2 regions of the Streptomyces sp. NPDC058964 genome follow, and region 1 is predicted to be linked to the other one. Evidence: riboswitches for the same ligand, from Rfam matches in the RefSeq annotation. Region 1 holds a riboswitch; the other holds the start of a gene.
The links. A riboswitch is a leader RNA that binds a small molecule or an ion and turns the genes downstream of it on or off. The one in region 1 is predicted to bind thiamine pyrophosphate.

Region 1 (7,920 bases):
TAGCTGAATCGATGCGGGGCGGGCAAATACCTCATCGAGTCGATTGTGAAGAAAGTCGAGATAGTTGTCCCCCACCTCGAACCAACGCCCTTGGTGATAGAAGTAGTGTCCGGCGTCTAGTCCTGCCTCAAACGCTAGCCACTTGTGCGCTTTAACTTGCCTACTGACCTTGTCCCGACCATCAGCGTCAGAGCACATCTGGATGTAGCCAGATCGCAGGGCGTCCAGCCGCTCACCAAGAGGAAGGTCCTCCACGCGCTCCAAGACATCTGAGATGCTCAGCTCTTCGATAACCTCGAAACGCTCCGAGGCGATCTTGATGCGATACGAATTCGTCCCATGTTCATGCTCTTCGCACTCTGCAGGAAGTGTCAGAGCCAACGGTCCTCGGTCCGCGGAGCCCAGCGCTTGGGACAGTTTAATTTCCAGCTTGCTGACCTGTTTATTGGTCGATTTGAGCGATCGGATCTGGTCAATAAACCCCAACTCGGGTACAGGAGATGAGGTTTGGGTGATTCTCGTTACCTCGTGTAGGTCTCCGATGAGGTCCGCAGGCTTTACACCCAGTGGTATTTTTAGGGAGTCGGCGGCCGCTATGCCCACCTTCTTTGGTTTGTCCCTATTGAAAGTCATTGACGCTTTTTCGAGGGTTCCTGCGAGTCGGCTGACTATTTCTCCATAGGATTCGATCCCGAACCCTCGAATCGACTGTCCGCCGGGTACGGTGCTACGGTCCACCCTCGCTCGACTGTCAAGAATGTTGCGTGTTACCTGCCGAATGAGTTCCGGCTCAATGGATCGAATTGAGAACGAAAGTCCAAATCCGGAGTCTATTCGAGACGGGTCGATAAGTAGGTGCCCCATGCCAAAAGTTAGGGCGTATGGCCCCCCTGATACTCCTATCACGATGGCTCCGGCTGCGGCGCGGTTTGATATTTCCGCATCTTTTCCCGTAAGTGACTTGAAGGTGGCACTCCAGTCCGCCCGGTCCTTCTTGCCTACGATTCCCCAAATCGCTATGGCGGGAACTCCATCAATTTCGGTTGATTCGACAGTGAAGTCGTCATGGCTCGCGTAGTAATCGGCGAGCGATTCTCGAAGTCCGGCGTCACTGGAATCCGTATCGATGAGTCGGTACAGAGTGGATCGCCTTGCTTTGCCACTCGAGTCATCTGATGCATCGACCATGGGTCCCCACCCCTCGAATCGGATGTCCAGAATCAGGGATCGTACATTCGAGGTCATGGTTTGACACTCGAACAAGCAAATCGAACGAATTGTGGTCAGTGGTGAGCAGACCTGAACCGTCGTCTGTTGGCCCGAAGTCGTCGTGCATGGGCGCTCTGGTGCCGGCTTGTGGAACGACCTAGCGTGGCTGCACATGGGGAGGGCTAAGAAGAACAAGCCGCGCCGCAGACGGGGCAGCACCGCCGAAGCGCAGGCGTCAGGATCTGTGTACTTCTGCGGTGTCGAAGGCGTCGTGATCAGGCAGGCGCGTCGTGGCGAGGGGCAGCGAGTGTTGGAGCTGCTGTCGACAATCGACACCGAGTACGACGATCTCGACTATGCGGTGCAGCACATCGACGCGGGGACCTATGCCTCGTCCGGAGCGGGTCTACGTCGTGCCCTGGTCGCCGAGGCACAGGGTGACCCCGGACTTGTTGGGGCACTCCTCGCCCTGCCTCCCGCGAGCCTGTTGCGACGGTTACAGATGGCGGAGGCTCCTCGGTCTGTGGTCAGCGGCGTGGCTCGTTCCATTGCGAAACTCAAGGCCGTCGCCGTTGCGCCTGAGAGACGTGGCGACAGAATCGGTGAGGCGCTGGTGAGGGCCTTCGTTGACGAGTACAGCGCCGCCGACTACGAGGTGCTGTACGCCCAGGTGGACGTCGACAAGCCGGCTCTCGCGCGCTGGTACGGCCGACTGGGGTTCGAGGCCCTCGGCGAAGGTGCTCCGCTCCGTCTTGATCCGCAGGGGAAGGTCGCTATCTACCCTGTCGGGGCCGAGCAGCTCGTGGTGCGGGTCTTGACCTAGGCCGACTACCTGCATCGATGCCCTCGCAGAGTGCCTGTCCTCGGGCCGTCTCTGGGCCGTCCAAGAAGACCTGCTGACAGCCGAGGACGACCAGCAACGACCACCATGGAGACCTTGGGCCCCAGGTCACTCCATTCGATCTGCGACACTGATAGGGCCATGCCTAAGCCCGGAGAACTCACTTTCGTAGCCCCGCGCGGAGCCAAGCTGCCGCCGCGGCATCTCGCCGACCTGTCGCCCGCCGAGCGCAAGGAGGCCGTCGCCGCGGTCGGTGAGAAGCCGTTCCGTGCCAAGCAGCTCTCGCAGCACTACTTCGCGCGGTACGCGCACGACCCGGAGCAGTGGACCGACATTCCCGCCGGTTCGCGCGCCAAGCTGCGGGAGGCGCTGCTTCCCGAGCTGATGACGGTCGTGCGGCACCTGTCCACCGACCAGGGCACGACCCGCAAGACGCTGTGGCGGCTGTTCGACGGGACGCTCGTCGAGTCGGTGCTGATGCGCTACCCGGACCGGGTGACGATGTGCATCAGCTCGCAGGCGGGATGCGGTATGAACTGCCCGTTCTGCGCCACGGGGCAGGCGGGGCTCGACCGTAACCTGTCGACCGCCGAGATCGTGCACCAGATCGTGGACGGCATGCGCGCGCTGCGCGACGGCGAGGTGCCCGGCGGCCCGGCCCGGCTGTCGAACATCGTCTTCATGGGCATGGGCGAGCCGCTCGCCAACTACAAGCGGGTCGTGGGGGCCATCCGGGCGCTCACCGATCCGGAGCCGGACGGGCTCGGGCTGTCGCAGCGCGGCATCACCGTGTCCACCGTCGGGCTCGTGCCTGCCATCCACCGGTTCTCCGACGAGGGCTTCAAGTGCCGCCTCGCGATCTCGCTGCACGCTCCGGACGACGAGCTGCGCGACACCCTGGTCCCCGTGAACACGCGGTGGAAGGTGCGCGAGGTGCTCGACGCGGGGTTCGAGTACGCCGCGAAGTCCGGGCGCCGGCTGTCCATCGAGTACGCGCTGATCCGGGACATCAACGACCAGGCCTGGCGCGGCGACCGGCTCGGTCGGCTGCTCAAGGGCAAGCCCGTCCACGTCAACCTCATCCCGCTGAACCCGACACCGGGGTCCAAGTGGACCGCCTCGCGGCCTGAGGACGAGAAGGCGTTCGTCGAGGCCATCGCGGCGCACGGGGTACCGGTTACCATCCGGGACACCCGAGGTCAGGAGATCGACGGTGCCTGTGGTCAGCTCGCGGCCAGCGAGCGGTAACCTGACCGGGTCAGTACATCTTCATATTCCGACAGGGGAGCGCCACAGCGCTGAGAGTGCGGCAACCGGGCCGCAGACCCTCTGAACCTCGCCCAGGTCATTCTGGGTAGGAAGTTCGGTCATCACTCAAGCTGTTGCGCCCTGCCCGGGCCCCGGTGGAGTCCTCCACGGGTCCTGGGCGGGGCCGCGTCTCTTCCTGGTCACCCCCAGGAGGAATCCAGTGCACAACAAGACCCTCGTGGCCGTCGCCACCGGGATCGGTCTGCTCGCGCTGTCCGCGTGCGGATCGTCCGGCGGCGCGGGAGCGGCGGAATCCAAGACCGTCACCCTCGTCAGCCACGACTCGTGGGCCGTCTCGAAGAACGTGCTCAAGGACTTCGAGAAGCAGTCCGGCTACAAGGTCAAGGTCCTCAACGACGGCGACGCGGGCCAGGCCGTCAACAAGGCGATCCTGACCAAGGACAACCCGCAGGGTGACGTCTTCTTCGGCGTCGACAACACCCTGCTGTCGCGCGCCCTCGACAACGGGCTGTTCCAGCCGTACGAGGTCAAGGGCTCCGACCTGGTCCTGCCCCGGTACCGGGTCGACCAGGCCAAGCACCGCGTCACGCCGATCGACTCCGGCGACATCTGCGTCAACTACGACAAGGCGTACTTCAGCAAGCACAAGCTGACCCCGCCGCAGTCCTTCGACGACCTGGTCAAGCCCGAGTACAAGAACCTCCTCGTCACCGAGAACGCGTCCACGTCCTCGCCCGGCCTCGGCTTCCTGCTCGGCAGCGCCGCCAAGTACGGCGATGGGGGTTGGCAGGACTACTGGAAGAAGCTGAAGGCCAACGGCGTCAAGGTCGTCGACGGCTGGGAGCAGGCGTACAACGAGGAGTTCTCCGGTTCGGCCGGCGGCAGGAAGGCGCACGGCGACCGGCCGCTCGTCGTGTCCTACGCCTCCTCCCCGCCCGCCGAGGTCATCTACGCGAGCCCGAAGCCCGACTCGGCCCCGACCGGGGTGTCGTACGGCACCTGCTTCCGGCAGACCGAGTACGCGGGGCTGCTGAGCAACGCGAAGAACACCAAGGGCGGCAAGGCGTTCCTCGACTTCCTGCTCACCAAGGAGTTCCAGGAGGACATGCCGCTGAAGATGTTCGTCTACCCGGTGCGCCAGGCCGCCCAGGTGCCGCCGGAGTTCGTCAAGTACGGCCGGCAGGCCTCCGACCCGGAGACCATGGCCCCCGACAGGATCGCCGCCAACCGTGACCAGTGGGTCAAGTCGTGGACGTCGCTCGTACTGAAGCTGTGTCTTTCAAGGGGCGCACGGGGAACGCGGCGCGGCTCGCCCTGATGGCCGGGCCGGTCGCGTTCTTCGCGCTGTTCTTCGCCTACCCCGTCACCGCGATCGTCGCCCGCGGCCTGAAGGTGGACGGCGTCTGGCGGTTCGGGCGGATCGCGGACGTCGTCACACAGTCCGACGTCCGGCACATACTGTGGTTCACCACCTGGCAGGCGCTCGCCTCCACCGCGCTCACCCTGCTGGCCGCGCTGCCCGCCGCGTACGTCTTCGCGCGCCTCGACTTCCCGGGCAAACAGGTCCTGCGGGCCGTCGTCACCGTCCCGTTCGTGCTGCCGACCGTCGTCGTCGGCACGGCGTTCCTCGCGCTGGTCGGCCGCGGCGGGCTGCTCGACGAACTGTGGGGCGTACGGCTGGACACGACCGTGTGGGCGATCCTGCTGGCGCACGTCTTCTTCAACTACGCGGTCGTCGTACGGACGGTCGGCGGCCTGTGGTCGCAACTCGACCCGCGCCAGGAGGAGGCCGCGCGGATGCTCGGCGCGTCGCCCCTGAGGGCCTGGCGCAAGGTCACCCTCCCGGCGCTCGCCCCGGCCGTGGCCGCCGCCGCGCTGATGGTGTTCCTGTTCACCTTCACCTCCTTCGGTGTGGTGCAGATCCTCGGCGGCCCCACCTTCTCCACGCTCGAGGTCGAGATCTACCGGCAGACCTCCGAGATCTTCGACCTCTCCACGGCCGCGGTGCTCACCATCGTCCAGTTCGTCGCGGTGGGCGCGATCCTCGCCGTGCACGCCCGGACGGTACGGCGCCGGGAGACCGCGCTGCGCCTGGTCGACGCGTCGGTGACGGCACGACGGCCGCGCGGGGCGGGCCAGTGGGCGCTGCTGGCCGGAGTCCTCGCCACCGTCGCCGTACTCCTGGTGCTGCCGCTCGCCGTGCTGGTGCGGCGGTCGCTGGACGCCCCCGGCTTCGGCTACTACCGCGCGCTGACCAGCGAGGACGCGGGTACGTTCCTGGTGGCGCCGATCACCGCGATCGGGAACTCGCTCCAGTACGCCGTCGCCGCCACCGCCATCGCCGTACTGATCGGAGCTCTCGCCGCCGCCGCGCTGGCCCGCCGTGACGCGGGCCGGATCGTGCGCGGATTCGACGCGCTGCTGATGCTGCCGCTGGGCGTGTCCGCGGTGACCGTCGGCTTCGGCTTCCTCATCGCCCTCGACGAGCCGCCGCTGGACCTGCGCCAGTCGTGGATCCTGGTGCCGCTCGCGCAGGCCCTGGTCGGCGTGCCCTTCGTCGTACGCACCATGCTGCCGGTGCTGCGGGCGGTGGACGGACGGCTCCGGGAGGCGGCGGCCGTCCTCGGGGCGTCGCCGTGGCGGGTGTGGCGGGAGGTCGACCTGCCGATGGTGCGGCGCGCGCTGCTGATCGCGGCCGGATTCGCCTTCGCCGTGTCGCTGGGGGAGTTCGGGGCGACCGTGTTCATCGCGCGGCCCGACCGCCCGACGCTGCCCGTCGCGGTGGCGCGGCTCCTCGGGCGGCCCGGTGACCTCAACTACGGGCAGGCGATGGGCCTGTCGACGATTCTGATGGTGGTGTGCGCGGTGGCGCTGCTGGTGCTCGAGCGGTTGCGGACCGACCGGACGGGGGAGTTCTGATGCTGCTGAGACTCGAGGCCGCGACCGTGCGCTTCGGTGGGCGGGCGGTGCTGGACGCCGTGGACCTGGCCGTCGCCGAGCACGAGATCGTGTGCGTGCTCGGGCCCAGCGGCAGCGGCAAGTCGACGCTGTTGCGGGCGGTGGCCGGGCTCCAGCCGCTGGACTCCGGGCGGGTGTCGCTCGACGGGCGGGACCAGACGGGTGTGCCCGCGCACAAGCGGGGGGTGGGGCTGATGTTCCAGGACCATCAGCTCTTCCCCCAGCGGGACGTGGGCGGCAACGTGGCGTTCGGGCCGCGGATGCGTGGCACCTCCAAGGGGCAGCGGGACGCCGAGGTGCGGGAGTTGCTGGACCTGGTGGGGCTTCCGGGTGCCGCCCGCCGGGCCGTCGCCGGGCTCTCCGGCGGTGAGCAGCAGCGCGTGGCACTGGCCCGTGCCCTGGCGCCCCGGCCCCGGCTGCTGATGCTGGACGAGCCGCTCGGCCAGCTGGACCGCTCGCTGCGGGAACGCCTGGTCGTCGAACTCCGCGAGCTGTTCGGCCGGTTGGGCACCACCGTGCTGGCCGTGACGCACGACCAGGGTGAGGCCTTCGCCCTCGCCGACCGGGTCGTGGTGATGCGGGACGGACGGATCGCCCAGTCCGGGACGCCCCTTGAGGTGTGGCAGCGTCCGGCGGACGAGTTCGTGGCCCGCTTCCTGGGCTTCGACAACGTGGTGCCGGCGACGGTCGCGGGGGCGGCCGCGGCCACTCCGTGGGGCAAGCTCCCGGTGCCCAAGGACGCACCGCAGGGCCCGCTGTCGTTGCTGGTACGGCCCGCGGGTGTGCGGCTGGTGGGCTCCGGCGAGGGCCTGCGCTGCACCGTGACCGCCCGCACCTTCCGGGGGACGCACGTCGCCGTCCATCTCCGGCCCGAGGACGGCGGCCCGCGGCTGGAGGCGGCGTGCGCGCTGCGGGAGGCGCCCGAGGTCGGGCAGGAGACCGGGGTGGAGTTCGACTCGGCCGAAATCGTCGTCCTCGGCTGATCATCGTGCGCCTAGGGTGACGGCCATGACGTTACTCGCACATGACCGCTACTGTGACGAAATCGCCCACCAGGTGGGGCAGTTGCGGCGGGTGGTGACCTCCGGTGCCGACCTCGCCGCCACCGTGCCCACCTGCCCGGACTGGACGCTGGAGCAGCTCGTACGGCACATGGGCGGTGCGCTGCGCTGGGTGGAGGCCATCGTCTCGGTCCGCGCGCAGGAGAACGTCCCGCAGGAGCGGATCCCGCTCCACGACGGCCCCGGGGAGCGGGGCGACCCCGCCGCCCTGGACGCCTGGCTCGCCGAGACCGGTGAACTGGTCGTCGGCACACTGCGGGAGGCCGGCCCGGACACCGAGGTATGGGGCTGGCTCGGGGACCGCAGCTCCGGGTTCTGGGCCCGCCGTATGACGCACGAGATCACCGTCCACCGGGCGGACGCCGCGCTCGCCGCCGGGCTGCCCTACGAGGTCGCGGCCGACGTGGCCGCCGACGCCCTGGACGAATGGCTGGAGATCGCGCAATGGGCCCAGCGGCGCAAGGGGCGCGAGGACGCGCCGCGGCCGGCCGGGCCCGACCGGAGCATCCACCTCCACGCCACCGACACCCCGCCCGGACTGAACGCCGAGTGGATCGTCGAGTACGGCGCGGAGGGCCTCGA
Region 2 (6,494 bases), on a different contig from region 1:
TCTCCACCCTGGAGCCGCCGTGTTCGCGGCGGATGTCCTGAGAGATCTTCATCGAGGACAGCATCAGGCCCGAAGCAGCACACAGGACCGACTGACCTGCCGACTACAGGTCAAGGAGCCGTTCGCCCGCTGCGGGAGACCGGCCCTCCTCCAGCCAGTGGAGGCAGATCCGCAAGTCGGCGGACGACGCTCCCTCAGCCGCTGTACCACGGAACCGCTCTGCGACTCCTTGGCTAAGCCTCATCGACCGGTGAGCCAGCCCACCAAATCGTAGACAGCCAGGCAGTAGGGGTCGTGGACGTCCTTCCGCAGGCGCTCGATCTCCCCCATCTCCAGCAACATCGGCAGGACGGCTTGCGCCCCTGTCGCGCCGGCGACAACGGAGCCCTCTTCGTCTCGAAGGGGAAGGTCGAAACCGGACGGCAGAGTGTCCTGTGATGCAGGCGTGTCCAGGTAGAGACGGCATGTTGCCTGATCGAGAAGCATGAAGCCACGTAGGCGCAGCTCTGCGGGCTCGTCAGACTCTGAGGGGATGGAAAAGGCTGCCCCCGCAGCAAGCAGTGCATCCGAGAGATGGAACTGCGGCTGGGCGACAAAGGCATGAACGGTGGCAGAGGCGTCGATCACGGGGATCCCGAAGGCGTCGCGCGGTGCCTGCTCGACGTCTTGTTCGGAGCAGCCAGCCAGGGCACTTCGCAGAGCAGCCGCCAGGTCCCCGGAGGGGATGTTTGCGCCCTCTGGGTCCGTCAGCGGCATGTCGAAGGCAACTGACGCATCCAGTCGCTGTCCATCCCACAGAACCACGCGGCCGACACCGCGTCGATCCGGGGCATTCACCACACCACGGACGAGCCAGACTTTCTCTTCAAGGGCGATCGCCGAGACGCGGCTCAGCATTTCGTGAGCCAGGTGCGCCTGCAGATCGGAAAGGCCCGTCTCATCCCACATCATCGAGTGCTCCGTCACACCCGGTTCAACGCGTCAGGGCACCTGTTGTGTCCCTGGCAGAAGGCTGTAATCACGCCATCCGCCAGTCCCCACACAGCAGGACAGCCCGCGACTCTGCCCTGAGACGCGGGCTGCTCTGTCGGACTTCGGCTATTCCGCCAGTGGCAGGTACACCCTGTTCCCGCTCGCCGCGAACTCCTTCGACTTCTGGAGCATCCCCTCGGCGATCTCGTCGGGAGACGCCCCCTCAGCCGCCGCGCCACCGAACCGCTCTGTGATGCTTTGGCTAATCTTCATCGAGCAGAACTTGGGCCCGCACATGGAGCAGAAGTGGGCCGTCTTGGCGGGTTCGGCCGGGAGGGTCTCGTCGTGGAACTCCCTTGCCGTGTCCGGGTCCAGGGCGAGGTTGAACTGGTCCTCCCATCGGAACTCGAAACGCGCGTCGGACAGCGCGTCGTCCCACTCCTGCGCACCTGGGTGCCCCTTGGCGAGGTCGGCCGCGTGGGCGGCGATCTTGTAGGTGATGACGCCGGTCTTGACGTCGTCCCGGTTGGGCAGGCCCAAGTGTTCCTTGGGCGTGACGTAGCAGAGCATGGCCGTGCCCCACCAGGCGATCATCGCGGCACCGATGCCGGAAGTGATGTGGTCGTACGCCGGCGCGACGTCCGTGGTCAGCGGGCCGAGCGTATAGAACGGAGCTTCATCGCAGATCTCCTGCTGAAGGTCGATGTTCTCCTTGATCTTGTGCATCGGGACATGCCCCGGGCCCTCGATCATGGTCTGCACGTTGCAACGCTTCGCGATCCGGTTGAGTTCCCCGAGTGTGCGCAACTCGGCGAACTGCGCTTCGTCGTTGGCGTCAGCGATCGAGCCCGGCCGCAGGCCGTCGCCCAGCGAGTAGGTGACGTCGTAGGCGGCGAGGATCTCGCAGAGTTCCTCGAAGTTCTCGTACAGGAACGACTCCTTGTGGTGCGCGAGGCACCAGGCCGCCATGATCGAACCGCCGCGCGAGACGATTCCCGTCTTGCGGTTCGCGGTGAGCGGGACGTACGGCAGCCGGACGCCCGCGTGGACCGTCATGTAGTCCACGCCCTGCTCGGCCTGCTCGATGACCGTGTCCTTGTAGATGTCCCAGGTGAGTTCCTCGGCCCTGCCGTCGACCTTCTCCAGAGCCTGGTAGAGCGGCACCGTGCCGATGGGGACGGGGGAGTTGCGCAGCACCCATTCGCGGGTGGTGTGGATGTTGCGGCCGGTGGACAGGTCCATGACCGTGTCGGCGCCCCACCGGGTCGCCCAGGTCATCTTCTCGACCTCCTCCTCGATGGAGGACGTCACCGCCGAGTTGCCGATGTTGGCGTTGACCTTCACCAGGAACCGCTTGCCGATGATCATCGGCTCGATCTCGGGGTGGTTGACGTTGGCAGGCAGCACGGCCCGGCCCGCCGCGATCTCGTCGCGGACCACCTCGGGAGACACGTTCTCGCGGACGGCCACGAACTCCATCTCCGGTGTGATCTCGCCCCGGCGCGCATACGCCAGCTGCGTGACCGCCCGGCCGTCGCGGCTGCGGCGGGGCTGACGGGGCCGCCCCGGGAACACCGCGTCGAGGTTGCGCAGGCCTCCACGCGGAGAGGTGTGCTTGATCCCGTCGTCCTCGGGGCGGACGGGACGCCCCGCGTACTCCTCGGTGTCGCCGCGGGCGATGATCCAGTTCTCCCGCAGCGGCGGCAGGCCCCTGCGGACGTCGGTCTCGACTAGGGGATCGGTGTACGGGCCGGAGGTGTCGTACAGCGTGACCGACTGCCCGTTGGTGAGGTGCACCTGACGGACCGGCACACGCATGTCGGGGCGTGAGCCCTCGACATACCCCTTGTGCCAGCCGATGGACTTCCCGGCCTCCCCGCTCGTCGCAGCGGTCGCGTTTGCGCTGGCCGCGTTCTGCGTGGAGGCAGGCGTGCGTGCGTCCTTGTTGGTCATGAGACCTACTCCCTACGCCGGCATTACCCGGTAACAGGTTCGGCGGTCGGCGCAGCAGATTCCGTCTCGGTCGATGTTTCGTGTGAAACACCATGTGTTCCACGTGAAACATCGTGAATACGGAGGTCAGCGCCCTCTCAGCCCGGTGCTCCGAGCTCCCGCGTGTGCAAAGGTGCCTCCACGCTAGCGTCAATTCAGGCGCGGTGAACAGAGGACCCCCCGCCGTTCTTGCGACGATCGATCGGTGACCACGATGCAGCAGTATCCGTACCCGCCACCCGAGCCGCCGGGCGAACCCGGCTCGCGGCCAGGCGACGGACACGGCACCGAAGGCCACGGTCTCGGTGACGAGAACGGCCACGGGCACGACCACGGGCACGCTCACAGACGGAGCCACGGGCGCAGGCAAGGGGGCGAGGAACCGCACGGCCAGGGACATCGGCAAGGGCACGGCCCCGTCTCCGGCAGCGGCCACGGCCACTCGCACAGTCACGGCCCCGCCGCCCCCGTTTCCAAGCATCTGCGCAAGGTGATCGCGGCCATCCTGATCCCGTTCACCGCGGCGGTCGTGGTCGGACTCGTGGTCCTCTGGCCCGGCGGGGCCCCGTCCCACGCGCGCACCGGGGTCGGCTTCGACCGGCAGACGCAGCAGGCCACCGTCACCAAGGTGGTCGAGGTGAGCTGCAAGTCGGTCAACGCCTCGGGGCAGGCCCGGGCCGGTGACGCCTCCACGGCCCAGGGAGACTCCGCGCAACAGGGGACGAACGGCACCTGCAAGAAGGCGACGATCCGAGTCGACACCGGCAGGGACAAGGGCCGCACATTCACGGAGATCGTCCAGCCGGACCAGTCCCGGCAGCTGCACGAGGGCGAGAGGGTCGTGGTCGCCTACGAGCCCTCGGCGCCGAAGGATCTGCAGTACTCGGTCGCCGACGTGAACCGGAAGTTCCCGATGGCCCTGCTGGCCGGCGTCTTCGCGCTCGCCGTCGTGGTGGTGGGCCGCCTGCGTGGCCTCATGGCGCTGGTCGCACTGACCGTCAGTTTCCTGGTGCTGACCCTCTTCATCCTGCCCGCGATCCTGCAGGGTTCGAACCCGCTGGTCGTGGCGGTGGTGGGGTCGAGTGCCATCATGCTCATCGCGCTCTACATGTGCCACGGCCTCTCGGCTCGCACATCGGTCGCGGTGCTCGGCACGCTGGTCTCACTGCTGCTGATCGGCATCCTGGGCTCGGAGTTCATCGACTGGGCGGCGCTGACCGGCAACACGGACGACAACACCGGCCTGATCCACGGGCTGTATCCGTCGATCGACATGAGCGGACTGCTGCTGGCCGGCGTCATCATCGGTTCGCTCGGCGTCCTGGACGACGTGACGGTCACCCAGACCTCGGCCGTCTGGGAGCTGCACGAGGCCAATCCGTCAATGGGCCGGCGCGGGCTGTACCGGGCGGGCATCCGCATCGGCCGCGACCACATCGCGTCCGTCGTCAACACGCTCGTCCTCGCCTACGCCGGTGCCGCGCTGCCGCTGCTGCTGCTCTTCTCGATCGCTCAGAGCAGCGTGACAAGCGTCGCGAACAGCGAGCTCGTGGCGGAGGAGATCGTGCGCACCCTGGTGGGTTCGATCGGCCTGGTCGCCTCGGTGCCGGTCACCACGGCCCTCGCCGCCCTGGTGGTGTCCGCCGACCGGCCGGGGCCCACGACGGGCAGGTCCGCCGCGGCCCCGCCGGTCGCGGCTCACGGCGGGAGGGGCCGGCGTCGCAAGAGGTGACGTTCGGCGGAGCGAGTGGCATACGAGGAGAAGCGTTACTGCGCCGCCCCACGCGGCGCGGTGGAAACCCCTGCCCGGTCGCCGTGCCGCCTCAGCCGGCGCTCTGCTCCTCGGCCAGGATGCGGTCCAGAGCCTCCTCGAGATGGGCGTCGAAATCGGCGAGCGCCCCTTCCTGACCGAGCGGCACCAGCTTGTCCGTACGGTCGAGGAAAGCCACCAGCGGCGGTGCCGAGGAACGGAACACCGCCTGGTCGCCACCGACCTGAAGCCGGATCAGCACCTCACCGAGCACGTCCGCGTCGGCGGGCGCGATGTGCACATCGCCGTCGCCGCAGGGCCGGCCCACCCCGTCGATCAGCAACTCACGGCCGAAGGCCCAGGTCACCGGTGCGTCTCCGGGCAGATGGAAGGTCAGCCGCACGGCATAGGGATCGCAGGTCTCGTAGCGCAGTTCCACCGGAATACGGAAGGAGAGCTCCTCGGACACGAGAAAGCTCATCATGACCTCTGCCTGCACGGACTCGCGCATCGCCTACCCCGTCTTATGACCTTATGACACCGACTGGCCGGGATTGATCCCTCTGACACTGGGGAAATCTTGCAGAAAGTACATGAGAGATCACAAGGAGTGAGTTTTCAGATACTGATAGAGATCGCGAGCGCCCCGAGCTGCAGTCCGACCTCGTGCTGCAGCTGCCGGGCCGCGGGCAGCAGCCGATTCGCCTGGTGAGCGGGCAGGGAGATGGCCATCGTGGCCGCCGTGGTGCCGACCGTGATCGGAATCGCCGCACAGACCGTTCCCAGTGCGTACTCCTGGCGTTCCGTGACCACTTCCATCCGGCGCAACCCGTTCAGGCGCCGGAGCAGGCTCGGGCTGTCACGCACGGTGTACGGGGTGATGGACTGCACGGGGTAGCGGTCGAGGTGATCGCGGCGGGCACCCTCGTCCATCTGGGACAGCAGGCACTGACCGATGGCGTGCGCGTGCCCGGTCTCGCGGAAGTCGGCCCACTCCTCGACCGCCGGGTTGCCCGGGGTGTCGGAGACGCACATGATCTCGATCTCGCCGTTCCGGTACATCGCGTAGTACACCGGTGCCCCGATGGAATCGCGCCATTGCGCGAGCGTGGCGGCGACCGTGCTGCGACGTTTCTGCTCCGCTCCGCTGCTGCCCAGCCGCTCGGCCGCCTCGCCGAGGAAGAACAGACCCTTGTCGCGGCGTAGATAGCCCTCGTGCACCAGGGTCCGCAGCAGGTGGTACGCCGTGGGGAGCGCGAGACCCGTCTCGCGGGCCAGTTGCTTGGCGGGAGCGCCGTACTCGTGCTCGGCGACCGATTCCAGCAGGCGCATCGCCCGCTGGACGGATCCGATGAGGGTGGCCGAATGAGGCTGCTCGGGAACCGCCGCGGAGGTCCGGCGCTGTGCGGGAGACGCGGAGGAGCGCGGCTGCACGGGGGGTGCGAGCGGTACTGCGGTTGCGGTGTCAGCCGTGGCCAAGGGTTACTCCCGAAGCGCGAGGGGGCAGCCCGTGCGAACCAGCACGGGTGGGGTGTACGCCGCCCGCGGGGCTGGACCCCGCGTCGAATTCCGGACTTTAACCGTCTGCCACCGCTCTCGGACGACGTGCCCGGAAAACTTCCCTCGCGCGAGGGAACCGGTGATTCCTGTTACCGTCACCGGTTTCCCACGGCGCTCACCAGTCGCTGCGCGACGAGGAGCCCGCCATGAACTTCCGCACGATGTAGATCAGTCCGCCGACCAGTGCCACGAAGACCAGCGCCTTGAAGAGCAGACCGAT

Region 2: linked by a shared signal. The riboswitch ahead of thiC (phosphomethylpyrimidine synthase ThiC) and the one ahead of ACFW2E_RS33295 (thiamine ABC transporter substrate binding subunit) in region 1 are both predicted to bind thiamine pyrophosphate.

What each region holds. Positions count from the first base shown of each region.
Region 1 covers NZ_JBHYKH010000368.1:532-8,451, forward strand. The annotation lists gene ACFW2E_RS33280 (DUF6119 family protein) at 1-1,245, opposite strand, end outside; gene ACFW2E_RS33285 (GNAT family N-acetyltransferase) at 1,382-2,032, shown strand; gene rlmN (23S rRNA (adenine(2503)-C(2))-methyltransferase RlmN) at 2,192-3,298, shown strand; TPP riboswitch at 3,322-3,429, shown strand; gene ACFW2E_RS33295 (thiamine ABC transporter substrate binding subunit) at 3,519-4,637, shown strand; gene ACFW2E_RS33300 (ABC transporter permease) at 4,637-6,238, shown strand; gene ACFW2E_RS33305 (ABC transporter ATP-binding protein) at 6,238-7,260, shown strand; gene ACFW2E_RS33310 (maleylpyruvate isomerase family mycothiol-dependent enzyme) at 7,286-7,920, shown strand, end outside.
Region 2 covers NZ_JBHYKH010000204.1:281-6,774, forward strand. The annotation lists partial or broken gene ACFW2E_RS23975 (thiamine biosynthesis protein ThiC) at 1-61, opposite strand, end outside; gene ACFW2E_RS23980 (hypothetical protein) at 241-951, opposite strand; gene thiC (phosphomethylpyrimidine synthase ThiC) at 1,099-2,925, opposite strand; TPP riboswitch at 2,918-3,097, opposite strand; gene ACFW2E_RS23990 (YibE/F family protein) at 3,170-4,696, shown strand; gene ACFW2E_RS23995 (SsgA family sporulation/cell division regulator) at 4,788-5,225, opposite strand; gene ACFW2E_RS24000 (IclR family transcriptional regulator) at 5,333-6,193, opposite strand; gene ACFW2E_RS24005 (DUF5326 family protein) at 6,390-6,494, opposite strand, start outside.